Regions from separate parts of the Brevibacillus agri genome, predicted to be linked through region 2. Evidence: riboswitches for the same ligand, from Rfam matches in the RefSeq annotation. Region 2 holds a riboswitch; each other region holds the start of a gene.
The links. Region 2 has a riboswitch for cobalamin ahead of BA6348_RS06850 (energy-coupling factor ABC transporter permease). Riboswitches for the same ligand answer to the same signal wherever they lie in the genome.

Region 1 (4,182 bases), 900 kb from region 2:
CATTTCCAGCACCTCGCGAACGCGAAAGCCGACCGGAGGCAGCCCCTCCTGTTCGAGTACGGCGAGAACCCGCGCCAGCTCCTTGCGCGTATAGCGGCCAACCGGTTTGCCCGCGAGCGTGATTTCTCCCGCATCAGCGGCAATCACACCGGAGAGCATTTTCAAAAGCGTTGATTTTCCGCTCCCATTCGGGCCGATGATGCCAAAAAACTCGCCCTGCTGGACTGTAAACCCGATCTCGCGCAGGACGGACACATCCTGGTAAGACTTTTGCAGCCCGCGCACTTCGATCATGACGCGACTACCTCCTTCCGATCCGTTTGTTTTGCTTCAGCAAATAGGCGAAAAACGGCGCTCCCAAAAACGCAGTCACGACCCCGAGCGGGATTTCTGTCGGCACGAGCAGCATTCGCGCCAGCGTATCCGCCCACAGCACGTACACACCGCCGCAGATGGTCGCCATCGGCAGCAAAATGCGGTAGTCAGGCCCGACCATCATCCGCACCAGATGCGGCACGACCAGCCCGACAAACCCGATGACGCCCGCAATCGAAACCGCCGCTGCAGTCAGGAGCGTAGAGACGAGCAAAATGATGAGCTTCGTCTTGTCGACGTTGACTCCGAGATGCGCCGCCTGCCGCTCCCCGAGCGCAAACAGGTTCAACGAGCGGGCATAGCCAAGCAGCACGAGCACGCCGATCAGCAAATACGGGACCAGGACGTACGTGAAGGCCCAGCCGCGAAACGACAGGCTTCCCATCAGCCAGAAAACGATCTCGTTCACCGTCTGATCCGACAGCGACACCATGAAGGACACGAGCGAGCCGAGAAACGCCTGAATGACGACGCCAGACAAAATAAGCGTCTCCGTCTGCAGCTTGCCTTGCGTCTTGGCGAGGGCAAGCACAATCCACAAGCTGACAAGCCCCGTCAAAAAGGCGACGACAGGCGTGCTCCACTCTCCAAGAACAGCAAACTGCAAGCCGAACAGGATCAGAAAAGCCGCCCCGACGGCCGAACCGGACGCTACGCCCATCGTGAACGGGTCCGCAAGCGGGTTGCGCAGCACGCCTTGAAAGCCCGCGCCCGCAAGCGACAGGCAAGCTCCGATCAAAATGGCCAGTACGACGCGCGGAAAACGCACCTTCATCACGATCTGCTCGGACGACTCCGGCCATGTCGCCGGAATCCACTCCGACATGCCGGGAAGCTGGTGCAAGAGGATGAGCCATACTTGCGAAAGAGAGAGCGACGCCGCCCCCATCGAAATGCTGACCACCACGGATACGAGCAGCACAAGGCTGCTCGCTCCTCCCCATATAAGCCATTGCTTTTTCATTTTTATTTCACCAGGTCAGGATAAATCGCTTTAGCTACCTCGATCAAACCTTGTGTAATGCGCGGGCCTGGGCGCGCCAGCAGGTTTTGGTCCATTCCGAACACTTGCTTCTCGCGGATCGCCTTCATCGTATCCCAGCCGTTGCGGTTTGCGATGATCTCTTCCAGCTTCGTGCCCGTCTTGTCATCCGTAATGCCTTTGGCGTACAAAATGACGTCGGGATCGCTTTTCAAAATCTTTTCCTCGCTGATTGGGTTCCAGCCCTCTGTGTCGGCCGCAATGTTCGTCCCGCCTGCCAGCGTCACCAGCTCGTCGAGGAACTCCCCTTTGCCCACGGTCCAGCCTGGCGCAAACTCCAGGTACACTTTTTTCTTGTTTTCCGGCTTCACCGCTTTGACGGCTTCCTGTACGCGGGCGATATCCTGCTTCATCGCGGCGACGACTTTTTCCGCCTGCTCCTGTCGGTTGGTGATAACCCCCATCGTCAAAATGTTGTTCAGGATGTCATCCACTTTTTTCGGATGCGTGACGTACACTGGCATGCCGAGCGATTTCAGCTTGTCGGCAACCGGCTTTTCCATCGAAATTCCGCCGATGACCAGATCGGGCGACTGGGCGAGAATCGCTTCTTCGCTCGGCTTGACGACTCCGCCCACTTTTGGCTTCGTGCTCGCTTCTGCCGGATAGTCGTCGAAGTCGGAGACACCGACAATCCGCTCGTTCAAGCCGAGCGCGAACAAGATTTCCGTCTCTGCCGGGGAAGTCGAGACGATTCGTTGCGGCTCTTTTGCCACGGTCACTTCTTTTCCGGTCGCGTCTGTGACGGTAAGCGGGTAGACGGTCTGCTTGGCAGCCGCGTCCTGTGGTGCTGTCTGCGGTGCTTCTGCCTGCGGAGCAGGTGCCGTCTGGGTGTTGCCGCCGCAGCCGACGAGACTTGCAGCAAGCACCAGCGGGATGAGCAGTTTCCATGCGCGTTTCATATGTATGACTTCCTTTCTGTGCGACTGGTTGATTCTTAGCAAACAAAAACCCTTCGCTTCCAACCGGAACCAAAGGGTCGACATGTCAGGCTCATCCATGCTCACGCAAAAAAACGTCCTGAACGGGCCGAACCTTTCCGCGAAGGCGCAGGCACATCAGGCAAACAGGCAGGTCTCCTGGCTTGGCAGCTATTGCGACAGCCGCTTTACAGTGGCGGGACCGCGCCGGACTTGCACCGGCTTCCCTTTTCACCTCGTCCTTTGGCAAGGACCAAGGCACCTGTTTGCGCGTATTCAATTGCAATGGCCTACAACTGCTAAGACTCATCCATCATGATAGCATTCCTTTGCCAAAAAAAGAATGCTTTTTCGCTGCTGCCACGGCTACGTAAGCCCATGCTGCCCGTCTCGTACCCGCTGTCTGGCGTCTCCCGCTATTTCCTGCGCTTTTGCAAATAGTCGACAATTCCCATCGCACATACTTGCAAATCGAGCCGCAGCACGTCCAGCACCTCATGCCCGTCGCCGATCCCGAACGATTGCAGATGCGCCAGTACACGCCCGAACAGCCGCTCCGCCAGTTCGCCATCGCCGAGTCCAGCGGCTACGACCGCCTCCCCTTCCGCCACAAAGACAGGAAGCCACTCGCGCACCTGCCGATAGACGTCGGCAACATCGTCAGTCATGCCGAAATGCCCGAAATAGATTCGCGCAAGACCGCGCTGTTCAAAGCGTTCCACGGAGCGCAGCATCGCCTGCGGGTCAAACTGGTTCGGCGAGGTGGACGGCAGGACGAAGTGAATCCCGTCCCGTTGAAGCTGCGGATAGAAGACACCCGCTGTATCTCCCGTGAACATGCCGCGGCTGACCGGGTCGTAAATGCTGAAATGATGGTTGGCATGTCCCGGCGTGTCCCAAAATTCCAGGACACAGTTGGCGCCAATTTGCAGCGTCTCCTGGTCGGCGCGCACGATGATCCGCTCTTCGGGAACGGCGACAATCGGATCGAACAGGCGGTCAAAATCGTCGTGATACACCGCTCTGGCGCCCGCGATCAACCGACTCGGGTCCACCAGATGGCGCGCTCCTTTTGGATGCACCACGATTTTTGCCTGCGGGCACTCGCGCAAAAAAAGTCCCGCTCCCCCCGCGTGATCGAGGTGAATGTGCGTCACGATGATGTACTTCACTTGCTCCGGGGAAAATCCGAGCCTGCGCAGCCCTTCCCGTATGTACGGGACAGAAGGACTCGGCCCTGTCTCGACCAGGGTCAACTCGTCCTCGGCGATGACGTACGTTCCCGTCCGCTGCGCCCAGCCCATATCAAACCCGTCGATCAGATGGATGCGATGCCCCAGGAAAATCGGTTCTGTAGCTTTCATGTATACCCTCCCACTATAAAGTAATGTTTTCTCCTGTTTTCTCGCTCATTCTCTGTTTTTTAACTTTGACATCTTAAAGCTCTTGTCGGAAGATTGAAGGAGATACAAATATTTCTGTAAGGGCTGTGGCGGGAATAGAGCCTGCAATCACCAGTTTCCAGACTGTGGATAAAAAGGTATGATCGCACAGTGGATCTCCACATCCGCCCTCGGGGTTTACCCTCCCATGTCACGCTGGGTCTATGCCCTTACATTCCTTCGTTCTACCTCTCAAGGGGTGGAGGCCGATTCTAGCTCCTCGACTGGGTCGTTGCCCTTATGGATTATAATTCTTCGGCTTCTCCGGTGCTTCCGTTGTCATGGTTGTACACATGTGAATAAGCGAGATGACAGGTTTGTTGATAAGCTTTATGCAGCACTTTGTTGTAGCTGGGCTTGTCGAATCGGCCCCAATACTTCGTTTGCGTTATACTCTTTCTGC
Region 2 (4,182 bases):
ATGACACTCAGCCAGGCATCGCGCCCGGCTTTGCTGAGCAGCAGGGGGATAAGGGTGACATGATTGGTGATTCCGATCGACAGCATCATCACCATGATCGCTTGGCCAATCCCGATTTTTCCGTCTGCTTTCATGAACCAACGTCCCCCCGACTTGGTGGTTTTGTTATGGTTTGTTTGCCCGGCTGGAAATATGTATCGCGTATAAAGGTTAGCCCACGATAAATAAAGTGTGGTATTCTACAATGAGGTAAAAATGGAGTAAGGAGTGCAGCCGGGATGTATAAGCTCATTAGGAAATATCTGTTCCAGATGGATACGGAAGAGATTCATGAAAGAACGGTTGATGCCCTGAAGCTGGTGGAAGATTCTGCTCCGGGAAAAAGCTTGCTGCGAATGATGTTTCAGGTGAAGGACGAGCGTCTTGCCACAAAGCTGTGGGGAATGACGTTTCCCAATCCGGTAGGGCTCGCCGCCGGTTTTGACAAAAATGCCGAAGTGTATCATGCACTGGGTGCGCTCGGGTTCGGGTTCGTGGAAGTCGGGACATTGACCCCGCAAGGACAGCCGGGCAATCCGCGGCCGCGCCTGTTTCGCCTGCCTGAGCACGAGGCGATCATCAACCGGATGGGCTTCAACAACCACGGTGCTTATTTGGCTTCGCAGCACCTGGTCGATTACGCGTATTCCGATGTTCCGATCGGGATCAACATTGGCAAAAACAAAGTCACTCCCAATGAGGAAGCGGCTTCTGACTATATCAAATGCCTGGACATGCTCTATTCGTACGGCCATTATTTCGTCATTAATATCAGCTCTCCGAATACGCCCAATCTTCGCGATTTGCAGGAAACCGAGAGCATGCGGCTGCTGGTGCGGGCGGTGCGCGAAAAAGCGGCGGAAATGGAAGCGCGCGGCATTCAGAAAAAGCCGATTCTGCTCAAAGTAGCCCCCGACATGTCCGACGAGCACATGCGCGATGTCGTGCAAGGAGCGGTGGAAGAGGGCATTTCCGGCATTATTGCCACCAATACGACCTTGTCGCGTGAAGCCGTTCAAGGGCATCACTATGCCGAGGAAGCGGGAGGACTGAGCGGAAAACCGCTGACAGAGCGTTCGACTGCCTGGGTAAAAGAAATTTACCAGGAAGTGGGCGACAAGGTGCCGATCATTGGCGTAGGGGGCATTTTCACGGGGGAAGATGCGTACGCGAAAATCCGGGCGGGCGCAAGTCTCGTGCAAGTGTACACCGGAATGATTTATCAAGGCCCGGGCATCTCCAAGCAAATCAACAAAAAGCTTTTGCAACTGTTGAAGCGCGACGGCTTTTCCCACATCAGCGAAGCGGTCGGCGTGGACGCCAGGTCGTAAGCATAAAAAAGAAGCGGATGCAACAAAGACCGATGACTCCCGGAATGGCGGGGCATCGGTTTTTTTACGCAGTTATACTCCGCTGATTATATTCTTCCGCTTTTTCCCTTGATTCTGTATAATAATGTGGGACAAGCAAGAACTATCTAACAATTGCATATCGTCGGCGATAGGTGCCTTTATGTGCAAGCCGCATAAAGGGTAACAGGGAATCGGGTGAAAGTCCCGAGCGGTCCCGCCACTGTAATCAGGGAGTTCTCTTTGAGATAGAGCCACTCATATTCATATGGGGAAGGACAAAGAGCGCGATGAGCTGAAAGCCAGGAGACCTACCTACTTGCCACACCCAGGAATACCTTCGCGGAAAGGAGCGGTGAATACGAAGCAATAGGACTGTGCCAACGGTCTGTTGTTTTTGTGCGCATACCTCGTCTGCTAGCGGATGAGGTTTTTTTGTTGGTGAAAAAAGAAAGAACAGCAAAGGAGGAGGAAATGTCTTGAATCGATCCCGTTTCGTTTCGACCTGTCTGTTGATTGCAGGCTTTGTCCTTTATTTTCTCGTAAATGAACCGCAGACGTCCCACGCGATGCACATCATGGAAGGGTATTTGCCGCTGGGCTGGGCGCTGTTTTGGTGGGTAGTATTTATTCCATTTTTTATTTTCGGCATTCGTTCCTTGAACAAAATCGTCAAGGAGCATCCGCAAATGAAGCTGCTGATCGGCGTATCCGGCGCGTTTGCCTTTGTGTTGTCTGCGCTGAAAATTCCTTCGGTGACGGGCAGCAGCTCGCACCCGACGGGAACCGGGCTTGGCGCGATCATGTTTGGCCCGTGGGTCATGTCCGTGCTCGGCAGCCTGGTGCTGCTGTTCCAGGCGCTGCTTTTGGCGCATGGAGGGCTGACGACGCTTGGAGCCAATGCGGTGTCCATGGCAGTAGTAGGGCCGATGGTAGCTTACGGCGTCTATCGCCTGATCGTGCGCGGAAACGGCGGACAGCGTTTGGCCGTATTCGCTGCTGCTGCGCTCGCAGACTTGGCTACTTATGTCGTGACCTCCGTGCAGTTGGCTTTGGCTTTCCCGGCTGAATCCGGCGGCGTTATGGCATCGTTCGCGAAATTCGCAGGAATTTTTGCCATCACCCAGGTTCCGTTGGCGATCAGCGAAGGGCTTTTGACCGTGCTCGTCTGGAACTGGCTGCAGTCTTACAATGCAAAAGAGCTGGCGCAACTTCGCCTGCTGAAACGGGAGGAATCGCTGTGAAAAAAGGGATGAACTGGCTGCTGCTCCTGGGCGTAGTCTTGCTGGCGGTTGTGCCGTTGCTGTTGGTGCAGGATTCGGAGTTCGGGGGAGCAGATGGAGCGGCTGAGGAAGCGATCAAGGAAATCGCCCCTGCTTACGAGCCGTGGTTCGAGCCGTTGCTTGAACCGCCAGGTGGCGAGACAGAGAGCTTGCTGTTCGCGGTGCAAGCGGCGCTCGGGGCGGGCGTTGTCGGCTATGCCGTGGGATTGTACAAGGGCCGGCTGGATAAGCATAAAAAATGAATTGGCAGCAGCTTGATTCGCTTTCCTATCAAAACCGGCTGCGATTTTTGCCGCCTGAGCACAAGCTCCTGTTTGCGGGCGTGCTGATTTTGCTCGTTTTGACGGGACATGAATGGTTGCAGATGGCGATTTGTCTATGGATGGGAGTATGGGTAATGGTGTATGCCCGTATTCCCGTCCGTTTCTATTTCGGATTTTTCATCTTGTCCCTGTCGTTTTTTGTCCTGGGGCTTCCGGCGCTGTTGCTGGAAGCAGTAAGAGCGGATGCAGGGGCGGTCGTCCAGGCAGTTGCGGCGTGGAAGATCGGGCCGTATCTGGTCTACGTTCCGGCAAGCGCGCTCGACAAGGTGTGGCTGCTTTTTTGGCGGACGATGGCCAGCCTCGCCTGCTTTGCTTTTGTCTTGTTTACCGTGCCGTTTGCCGAGATTTTGCAAGTGCTGCGCAAGCTGAAACTTCCGGTCATCGTGACGGATTTGCTCATGATTACGTACCGTTTTATTTTCGTGCTGCTCGGCGTCTCTCATCAACTGTGGATTGCCCAGCGCGCGCGCGGAGGCCATCGCGGGTTCCGGGCGATGCTGCGGGATGCGAGCGGACTGGCCGCGCAGTTGTTCGTCAGGTCCATGCGCAAGTACGATGCGCTGTACAAAGGGATGGCAGCGAGAGGCTTCGGGGAAAGCCTGCAGGTGCTTTCCTTGCACACTCATTCTCGCTCCGGCCGATATGAAGCAGAGTCAATCGCAGGCTGTATTTTGCTGATTTTGCTGGAGTGGTGGACAGGAGGGTAATGCTTTGACATCATGGCTGTTGGAATTTGTTGATTTGCACTACGCCTATCCAGGCGGCCGTGGCCCTGTCCTGAAAGGGTTGTCCCTGGGCATTCCGGAGGGGAAAAAATGCGCCTTGCTCGGGCGAAACGGCTGCGGCAAGTCCACCTTGTTTTTGCACGGGAACGGCATCATCCAGCCGCAGCAAGGGCAAGTGCTGTGGCGAGGAACGCCCCTCAGCTACAAACGCGCTGCCTTGCAAGAGATGACGCAAAAAGTCGGGCTGGTCTTCCAGGACCCGGAGCATCAGTTGATCGCCAGCACGGTCGCCGAGGATATTTCCTACGGGCTGTGCAACCGGAACTTGCCCGCCGACGTAATCCGCGAGAAAGTGCGGGCTGTCCTGGACGCGTTTGGCATGACAGAGCTGGCGGACGTTCCGATTCACCACCTCAGCCTGGGACAAAAGCGGCGTCTCGCCCTTGCCGGGGTCATGGTGCTT
Region 3 (4,182 bases), 2.1 Mb from region 2:
CGCAAAGCGGCTTTTTCCCGAGCGCACGCCGCCTGTCACCAGCACAAGACTCATCGCTCCCCGCTCCCTTCGCTGTGTACCTCGCGCAAGGCCGCGATCAAGCGCGCATTGTCTTCTGGCCCGCGAACGGCGATGCGCACGTCATGCGCCGTCAATCCGGGATACATGGCGCAACTGCGAATCAGCACGCCTTTTTTGCCGAGCCGCTCTTGCAGTTGTGCGGCTGGCAAGCCCTCCGGCGAGCGAAGCAGCAAAAAGTTCGCCTCCCCCGGCCAGACCTTCCAGCCCAGCTCCCCGCGAATAAACGCGACCAGGCCAGCGCGCTCCCTGGCGACCAGGCTGCGTGTCCGCCGCTCGTACTCATGCTCTTGCAAGCACAGCTCCCCCGCCAAAAGCGCAAGCGCATTCACGCTCCAGCTCACCTGCTTCGCGCGCATTTTCGCAATCGCGTCAGGCTGGGCGATCGCGTATCCGAGACGCAAGCCGGGGATCGCGTACATTTTCGTCATCGACCGCAGCAAAATGACGCGGGGAAAGCGCTCCAGCCGACTTGCCAGCGTAAACTGGCGGCTTTCTTCCACAAAATCGAGAAACGCCTCGTCCACGACCAGCCACGTATCGGTCTGGGCCGTCCAGTCCGCCATCTGCAACAGCTCCTGTGGCTCATACAAGATGCCAGTCGGATTGTTCGGCGAGCCGACAAACACCAGATCAGCCTGTTCGAACAGACGGTACAGCTCGGCGCTGTCGGCCTTGTAGCCGTTCTCTTCTTTTCCGTAGCAGCCGATGACGGTTGCGCCAAACTGCTCGGAAAGCTCTGCATATTCCGAAAAGCAAGGATAAATCACGCCGACTGTTTGCGGCTGCAGCCCGAGAATCGCGAGCGCCATCGCTTCTGCCGCTCCGTTCGCAGGCAAAAGCCATTCCTTTGGCAACTGCAACCGCTGCGCCAACGCCCGGCGAAACTGGCGATGCCCAGGGTCCGGGTAACGCAGCACGGCAGACAGCGAGGCCAAAAGCATCTCGCGCACGCTGTCCGGCATGCCCAGCGGGTTAATATTGGCACTGAAATCAAGGAATTGGCCCGGCTCCATCCCAAAGCGGTCCGCTGCCGTCAGCAAATCTCCGCCGTGGCCGTACGCTTCCAGTACGTTCATCAAAACTCTACCCCCAGCACCGCTGGTATTCCTTCATCGTAGTAATGCTTGATCTGCTTCATCTCTGTCACGAGATCGGCCATGTCGATGATTTCCTGCTTGGCGCTCCGCCCCGTCACGACCAGATGCACATGGCTCGGCCTGTTTTGAATCGCTTCCAAAACGTCCGCGAGCGGCAGCACGTCCGCAATCGGAAAACGGTCGATCGCCAGCGCATTGTTCAGCTCGTCGAGAATGACGACATCGTACTCGCCCGAAGCGAGCTTTTCCCGGGCGAACGCCCACGCTTCCTGCAGCGCCGCGCGATGCTCCTCCGGCGTCTTCGTCCAGGTGAAGCCTACGCCTTTTTGCACGATTTCGATGCCCAGCTTGTCGAAGATGATTTTCTCTCCGTACGTGCGCTCCGGCGACTTGATGAACTGGATCATGATGACCTTTTTGCCTCGTCCAGTCGCGCGCACAGCCAGCCCCACCGCGGCTGTTGTCTTTCCTTTGCCGTCTCCGGTGTAGACCAAAAACAGGCCCCGCTTGTTGCTCAAGTACGCTCACCCCCAAAATAAACTGTAGGCCCCGTTGCCCATCCCTAATAATTTTCGGAGGCACAGCGCTCCAAAAATGCAGTTTAGGCTCCGTTGCCTATTTCAAATGTTTTCCATAGCCTCGTTATTTACCTGACTGAAAAAGTGAAGAGTTTGCCGATTTGCTTCCTGTTTCGCTTTCCGCGTACAAAAAAACGCCTTGTTTCCCCAAACCTCCAAGGAAAACAAAGCGCGGATAGCCGACTGCAACAATCCTCACCTCATCCTTTGACCCGAAGGAAATCAGTGGACATCAAAACAGGCAGGTCTCCTGGCTCAAGGATCTTCGCTCTTCTTCCTCCTTCCCGCACGCTGGCGTGCAGTGGATGGCGCCGTTGCCAAGAAGAAGAGCTCCTCTTTTACAGTGGCGGGACCGCGTTGGCTTTTCACCAAACTTCCCTTTTAACCTCGCATTCGCAAACTATCGCTTGCGAAAAACAAGGACCTGTTTTTCTACCATATTCAAATGTCGTTCTTTTCTATGACAAGCACTTGCTTTAATAATAGCAAATGCTACCGGGGATTCAAGCAAAAGCTGCGGATAGGAACATACTGGGCATTGATCTTTGTTTTGTGAACTAATTATTTGTACACAAATCTTTTGTGTGCGTGTTATCTTATTCTTACATCGATTTCCAATAAAATATTTGGAGGTACATATGGATCGGATTGAGGATTGCTATGGGTTTCTTCTCGGGAAGGCGTATCAAAAAATCTGGCAAATGGAAAAGGCCAAATTATCGCCGTACGGGATTACTCCCGTGCAGTTTGTTCTATTACATGCGCTATGGGAAAAAGATGGCCAAAAAGGTGTGGAATTGGGTAGTCGGCTTCGCTTGGATGGAGCAACCATCACGGGGGTGCTCGATCGACTGCAAAATATGGGGCTCATCGAGCGTCGTTCCGATCCCAATGATCGCCGGACGAACTTGATTTTTCTGACTCTGCGAGGCAAGGAATTGGAACAACCTCTGAATCAGATCAGTGACGAAGTGAATCAAGAAGCGATGTCCATATTCAGTGAAGAAGAAGCGAAATTATTCAAAAACATGCTGACCAGATTGGGATTAAACTCATAAGGAGTGCGTTGAGACTGTGAAGAGCAAAGTGCATTACGCGTGGATCATTTTATTTGTCACCTTTTTCGCATTGTTGGCTGTGCAAGGAGCAAGACTTTCTTTCGGAGCATTTATTGAACCTTGGGAGAATGGCTTTGCCGCGGATCGAGGTACCATTTCTCTCATCTCCACATTGAGTTTTGTCATTTATGGCATATCCCAACCAATAGCAGGCAGGTTGATTGACCGCTTTGGTGCCAGGTCCATTCTCTTAGGCAGCACACTTCTGGTTGGTCTGAGCATTTTTTCACGCAATGGGTAACTTCCCTCTGGCAATTGTTTATTCTCTATGGTGTCTTCGCTTCCATTGGTGTTGGAGGTGCCTCCAATGTAGCCGCAACCATTATGGTCACAAATTGGTTCAATAAAAGGCGTGGACTCGCATTCGGAGTAATAGAGGCTGGCTTTAGCGTAGGCCAAATGGTAGTTGTGCCAGCCTCACTGTTTTTCATACAGTGGTTTGACTGGAAAATGGCTGTTGCGGTATTGGGTCTCTTTTTACTGATCGTGGTATTTCCCGTCATGATGTTTCTTCTGAAGAATCATCCTGCCGAAAAGGGGTTGCAACCGATAGGAGGTTCGCCACAGATCGCAGATGAAAGACAACAAATACATCCTTCCAGCCGGCAACCGGTCAGGCGGATATTTCCAACCAAGGCTTTCTGGTTTCTGATTTTGCCGTTTTTCATCTGCGGATTCACCACTACCGGCTTAATGGACACGCACCTCATTCCCTTTGCCTAACGAAACCAGCGAGCTTACAAAAAGTCCGCCATGATGATTTCCAGGTCAAACGGAGTGATTCCCTCGTCCATGGAGAAAACCGTGTCCGCCTCATCCGCCCGGTCAGTCAGCGTGCCTCTCGCTTGCGCATGAAGCGTGAACAGCTCATAGAGAGTGGGCTTCACCAGCGAGGTGAGCGCCCTTCCCATCCACTCCACGCCGCCTCCGTTCGCCTCTACGTTATTGACAAACCGGGGGTGGGAGCGCAGCGCGATGTCCGTCCAGATCACTTTTCGCTCCGCCAGATCGAGAATGACCGGGATGCAGATCGTAGAGCGTGAAGCGAGGTCGATCTTGTCCTGCACCGTCTGCGGTTCAAAAATTTCCCCCGACTGTGGAGCCTTGCGTATCATCCAGCCCGCATAACATTCGGGCAAATCGCAATAGGGCTGACTGTTGAGACTCCCACGGCTAAAGCCGCAAGCCTTCCACCTTGCGGTGTACGGGTGGGATTCTTGAATGACTAAGCGTTCGCAGTCCATTTCTGTTTTGAACAGCCTTCAAGATGAGGGCATCTCATTGCCCCTCCTAAGACAGTGCATATAG
Region 4 (4,182 bases), 700 kb from region 2:
CATTGCCGAGCTCGATCAAAACTTCGGCAAAGTCGCAAGCGCGGTCACCACGGCCACAGAGAAGGCCAGTCAGGCAATTGAGATTGTTTCGGCGGCTCAAAACGCCCTGCCGCGCATTGCCGAGCTGACGGACAAAGGAGCCGATTTGGCCGATCAACTGAATCGGTTTTTTGCAACCCATGACGGCGCATGGGACACAATCGCGCCGCTGATTAAGCAAAATCTCCTGCTGGCCCAGCAAGCTGCCGATGCGCTTGCGCAGCTTACAGACAGGCTTTTGCAGCTCAATCCGGAGCGCTTGCCGACAGCAGAAGAGGTTCATGCCGTCCAGGACAGGCTGTCCCGAGTCGTGCGCGTGCTGGAACATACCGCAGCGCTGGCCGACAAGCTGAACGGCTACATCCCCGGACAGCCGCTGGACCGTTTGTCAGAGCGGCTGCACGGGCTCGAGGACAGGATGAATCGGCAAATCGAAATTCTCGGCACGATTGCAGACGCGCTGGAAAACGGGAAAAAGCCAGCGCGAGACTTGGTCGAGAGCCTGAACGAACTGTCGAAAAACACGAGCGCGGAACTGGGCGATATTCTCGGGCGCTACGATAGCGAAATCGTTCCGAAAATCGAGGAAGGCATTGAAAAGCTGAAGACGATCACGGGAACGTCCGCCGAGCTTTTGCACAAAGCGCAGGAAAAGCTCCCGGATATCGAGACGATTCTCAAGGAAACGAAGGCAGGTCTGGAGCTTGGCCTGGCAGAGCTGAAACGAATCGAGCAGGAGCTGCCGCAAATTCAGGCGCGGGTTCACGAGTTGGCGCAAACGCTGCAAGCGAAGTCGGACGCTTTTGCCAAAGCGATTCGCACGGCGGCTCCGTTCTTGAAGGAAAACTTGCCAGCCATCGGGCAAAAGCTCGACCAGGCGGCGGCATTCATTCGCAACGATTTGCCGCAGGCGGAAGCGGAACTTGTGAAGCTGGCTGATTTTGTGCGCAACAAGCTGCCGGAGGTGGAGAACGGCGTCCACAGAGTGGCGGCGCTGGTTCGCGACGATTTGCCCAAGCTGGAGAGCGCGATTTCGCAGGCGGCAGACAAGCTGAGAGAGGTAGAGGCGAACAACAACTTCGCCGATCTCGCCAAGCTTTTGCGCGGGGATATTCAAAAAGAGAGCGAATTTCTCGCCAGCCCGGTGCAGATCAAGGAAAACCGCAAATACCCGATCCCGAACTACGGCTCGGCGATGTCTCCGTTTTACGGCGTCCTGTCGCTATGGGTCGGGGCCACGCTGCTGATTTCCCTGCTCAAGCCGGATGCGGAAAATCCGGATGGCCGCTACAAGCCGTACCAGCTTTATTTGGGCCGCTTGGGCACGTTTGTGACGATCGGTCTGCTTCAGGCATTGTGCATTACGCTTGGAGACATTTACATTCTGGAAGCTTATGTTGCGGATAAAGTCCCGTTTGTGCTTTTCGCGATGCTCGTCAGCATGGTATTCGTCACGATCACGTACACGCTGCTGTCCGTATTCGGCAACGTGGGCAAAGGCATCGCGATCATTTTCATGGTGTTCCAGTTTTCCAGCTCGGGCGGGACGTTCCCGATCAGCATGACCGCTCCCTTTTTCCAGGCATTGAATCCGTTCATGCCGTTCACCTACGCGATCAGCTTGCTGCGGGAGGGCGTAGGCGGGGTGCTTTGGGAGACGGCGATCCGGGATATTCTCTTTCTGTTCGGTTTCATCGGAATCAGCCTGTTCATCGCGCTTGCCTTGAAGCGTCCGTTGAGCGGTCTGATTCAAAAATCGATGGAGAATGCCAAGAAGACAAAAATTATCGGGTAAGCCATCAGTAACCAGCCAATCATCGTTATTGGCTGGTTTTTTCGTGTGCGTTCAATCGGGTTACCCAATTTTTAGGAAAGAATCCAATTGTTAATTTTCTGAATCGGTGGTATATTCGAGACAAACTAAATACGTGTACAAACAGGTGCAGATAAATTCACCATCTTTTATCTGCTTAAAAGGGAAGTTCGGTTAGAATCCGACGCTGTCCCGCAACTGTAATTGGGAGCGATTCGAAGATGCCACTGTTTTCGCCAGCCGAAAATGGGAAGGTTCGAAAAGCGATGAACATAAGCCAGGAGACCTGCCTGTTTGAGCACAACATCAATACCTACGAGGATAGGGGGTGTTAAGTGCGAAATGGATAGGCGTGTTTTTGATTTGGACAATCAGCATGCTTATTTGAGTATTCATTCGCCTCTTAACAACTTCTGCGGAAGTTGTTTTTTTGTGCGGATTTTCAGGAGGGTACGTGACGGATGAGCGATTTTTTGTTTGGAACGGTTGAGTATTTTACCAACGATTTTCAGGCGTGCATTATGAACAACTTGACGATAGAGAACCCGAGCGTTATCAAGGCGCATTACTCGAAATTAAAAGACGAGGTCATCAGGCGATCAGACAGTCCAGCGGATCAAGAAAAGCTTTTGCAAAATCTCGACAAGGCTTATCAACGTCTAAAGATCAACCTATTTGGGGCGGAGGATGAGGAACATGGGAGTTGAAGAAAAGTTTTTTCCAGGTCTGGAAGGGGTAGTGGCTGCGGAAACGAGCATTTCCTTTCTGGATACGAAGCAAGGAGAAATCGTCATCAAAGGGTACGACTTGATCGAGCTGTCCAAAGCGTACCGTTACCTGGATATCGTCCATCTTTTGCTGGAGGAAGCGCTGCCGAACGAGGAACAAAAGCGGGCGGTAGAAGAGAAGCTGAAGAGCGAGTACGACATCCCGAGAGAAGTGTTCGACATGCTCAAGCTGCTGCCGGAAAAAACGCATCCGATGGACGGCTTGCGGACGGGGCTGTCGGCGCTGGCCGGCTATGACAGTCACCTCGACAACTGCTCGCCGCAAGCCAACAAGGAGCGGGCCTACAAGCTGCTCGGCAAAGTGCCGAACATCGTCGCCAACAGCTACCGCGTGATTCAAAAAGCCGAGCTGGTGGCACCGTTGCCGGAGCTGTCGTACAGCGCCAATTTTCTCTACATGATTACGGGCAAAATCCCGTCTGCCTTCGAAGAGGCCATCTTCGACCGATCCCTGGTTTTGTACAGCGAGCACGAAATGCCCAATTCGACCTTTACGGCGCGGGTGATCGCCTCCACTTTGTCGGATTTGTACGGGGCATTGACCGGAGCGGTCGCTTCGCTGAAAGGAAACTTGCACGGCGGAGCAAACGAAGCGGTGATGCACATGCTGCTTGAGGCAAGCTCGGTCGAGGAATTTGAGCAATTGCTGGAGTCCAAGCTGGCCAACAAAGAGCGGATTATGGGATTCGGCCACCGCGTGTACATGAAAAAGATCGATCCGCGTGCCCTCATGATGAAGGACGCCTTGAGGCAACTGTGCGACGCCAAAGGAGACGACCTGCTGTATCAGATGTGCGAAGCCGGAGAGAAAATCATGGAGTGCGAGAAGGGCATTTACCCGAATCTCGATTATTACGCCGCTCCGGTGTACTGGATGCTCGGGATTCCGATTCCGCTGTACACCCCGATCTTTTTCAGTGCGAGAACAGTAGGGCTGTGCGCGCATGTGATCGAGCAGCATAAACACAACCGCCTGTTCCGGCCCCGGGTCAACTACATCGGCCAACGCCGCGCGTAAATCCAAAAAGAGAAAGGAATGATTCGCATGCTGAAAATGAATGAACGGACAAAAACAGACCAGTTGCTGGAGGAAATCGCAGACTATGTGCTGACGAAGGAGATTACGAGTGAAGAAGCGTTCCAGACCGCACGCTACGTGCTGCTGGATACGCTCGGATGCGGCATTTTGGCTCTGTCCTATCCGGAGTGCACGAAGCTGCTCGGGCCGATCGTGCCTGAAACCGTCGTTCCGAACGGTTGCCGTGTACCGGGAACCTCGTACGTGCTTGACCCGGTGCGCGGAGCGTTCAATATCGGTTGCATGATCCGTTGGCTCGATTACAACGATACGTGGCTGGCCGCAGAGTGGGGGCATCCGTCGGACAACCTCGGCGGTATTTTGGCAGTAGCCGATTATTTGAGCCGCGTACGCCTGGCAGAAGGAAAAGAACCGCTCGTCGTGCGCGATGTGCTGGAAATGATGGTGAAAGCGCACGAAATCCAGGGTGTGCTCGCTTTGGAAAACAGCCTGAACCGCGTCGG

Region 1: it holds a riboswitch for cobalamin, as region 2 does, so the genes downstream of both, BA6348_RS11390 (ABC transporter substrate-binding protein) here and BA6348_RS06850 (energy-coupling factor ABC transporter permease) in region 2, are expected to answer to the same signal.
Region 3: it holds a riboswitch for cobalamin, as region 2 does, so the genes downstream of both, cobO (cob(I)yrinic acid a,c-diamide adenosyltransferase) here and BA6348_RS06850 (energy-coupling factor ABC transporter permease) in region 2, are expected to answer to the same signal.
Region 4: it holds a riboswitch for cobalamin, as region 2 does, so the genes downstream of both, BA6348_RS03575 (hypothetical protein) here and BA6348_RS06850 (energy-coupling factor ABC transporter permease) in region 2, are expected to answer to the same signal.

What each region holds. Positions count from the first base shown of each region.
Region 1 covers NZ_CP026363.1:2,272,837-2,277,018, reverse strand. Annotated here, with positions in the region: gene BA6348_RS11400 (ABC transporter ATP-binding protein) at 1-294, opposite strand, end outside; gene BA6348_RS11395 (FecCD family ABC transporter permease) at 302-1,339, opposite strand; gene BA6348_RS11390 (ABC transporter substrate-binding protein) at 1,342-2,319, opposite strand; cobalamin riboswitch at 2,470-2,618, opposite strand; gene BA6348_RS11385 (MBL fold metallo-hydrolase) at 2,754-3,701, opposite strand; gene BA6348_RS11375 (IS110 family RNA-guided transposase) at 4,110-4,182, opposite strand, start outside.
Region 2 covers NZ_CP026363.1:1,373,227-1,377,408, forward strand. Annotated here, with positions in the region: gene BA6348_RS06840 (GerAB/ArcD/ProY family transporter) at 1-134, opposite strand, end outside; gene BA6348_RS06845 (quinone-dependent dihydroorotate dehydrogenase) at 279-1,370, shown strand; cobalamin riboswitch at 1,525-1,721, shown strand; gene BA6348_RS06850 (energy-coupling factor ABC transporter permease) at 1,868-2,632, shown strand; gene BA6348_RS06855 (energy-coupling factor ABC transporter substrate-binding protein) at 2,629-2,913, shown strand; gene cbiQ (cobalt ECF transporter T component CbiQ) at 2,910-3,701, shown strand; gene BA6348_RS06865 (energy-coupling factor ABC transporter ATP-binding protein) at 3,706-4,182, shown strand, end outside.
Region 3 covers NZ_CP026363.1:4,644,116-4,648,297, forward strand. Annotated here, with positions in the region: gene cobU (bifunctional adenosylcobinamide kinase/adenosylcobinamide-phosphate guanylyltransferase) at 1-54, opposite strand, end outside; gene cobD (threonine-phosphate decarboxylase CobD) at 51-1,157, opposite strand; gene cobO (cob(I)yrinic acid a,c-diamide adenosyltransferase) at 1,157-1,696, opposite strand; cobalamin riboswitch at 1,980-2,199, opposite strand; gene BA6348_RS22710 (MarR family winged helix-turn-helix transcriptional regulator) at 2,395-2,814, shown strand; gene BA6348_RS28100 (MFS transporter) at 2,831-3,115, shown strand; partial or broken gene BA6348_RS28105 (MFS transporter) at 3,130-3,594, shown strand; gene BA6348_RS22720 (hypothetical protein) at 3,612-3,989, opposite strand.
Region 4 covers NZ_CP026363.1:672,026-676,207, forward strand. Annotated here, with positions in the region: gene BA6348_RS03570 (YhgE/Pip domain-containing protein) at 1-1,834, shown strand, start outside; cobalamin riboswitch at 1,961-2,160, shown strand; gene BA6348_RS03575 (hypothetical protein) at 2,314-2,559, shown strand; gene mmgD (citrate synthase) at 2,549-3,658, shown strand; gene BA6348_RS03585 (bifunctional 2-methylcitrate dehydratase/aconitate hydratase) at 3,686-4,182, shown strand, end outside.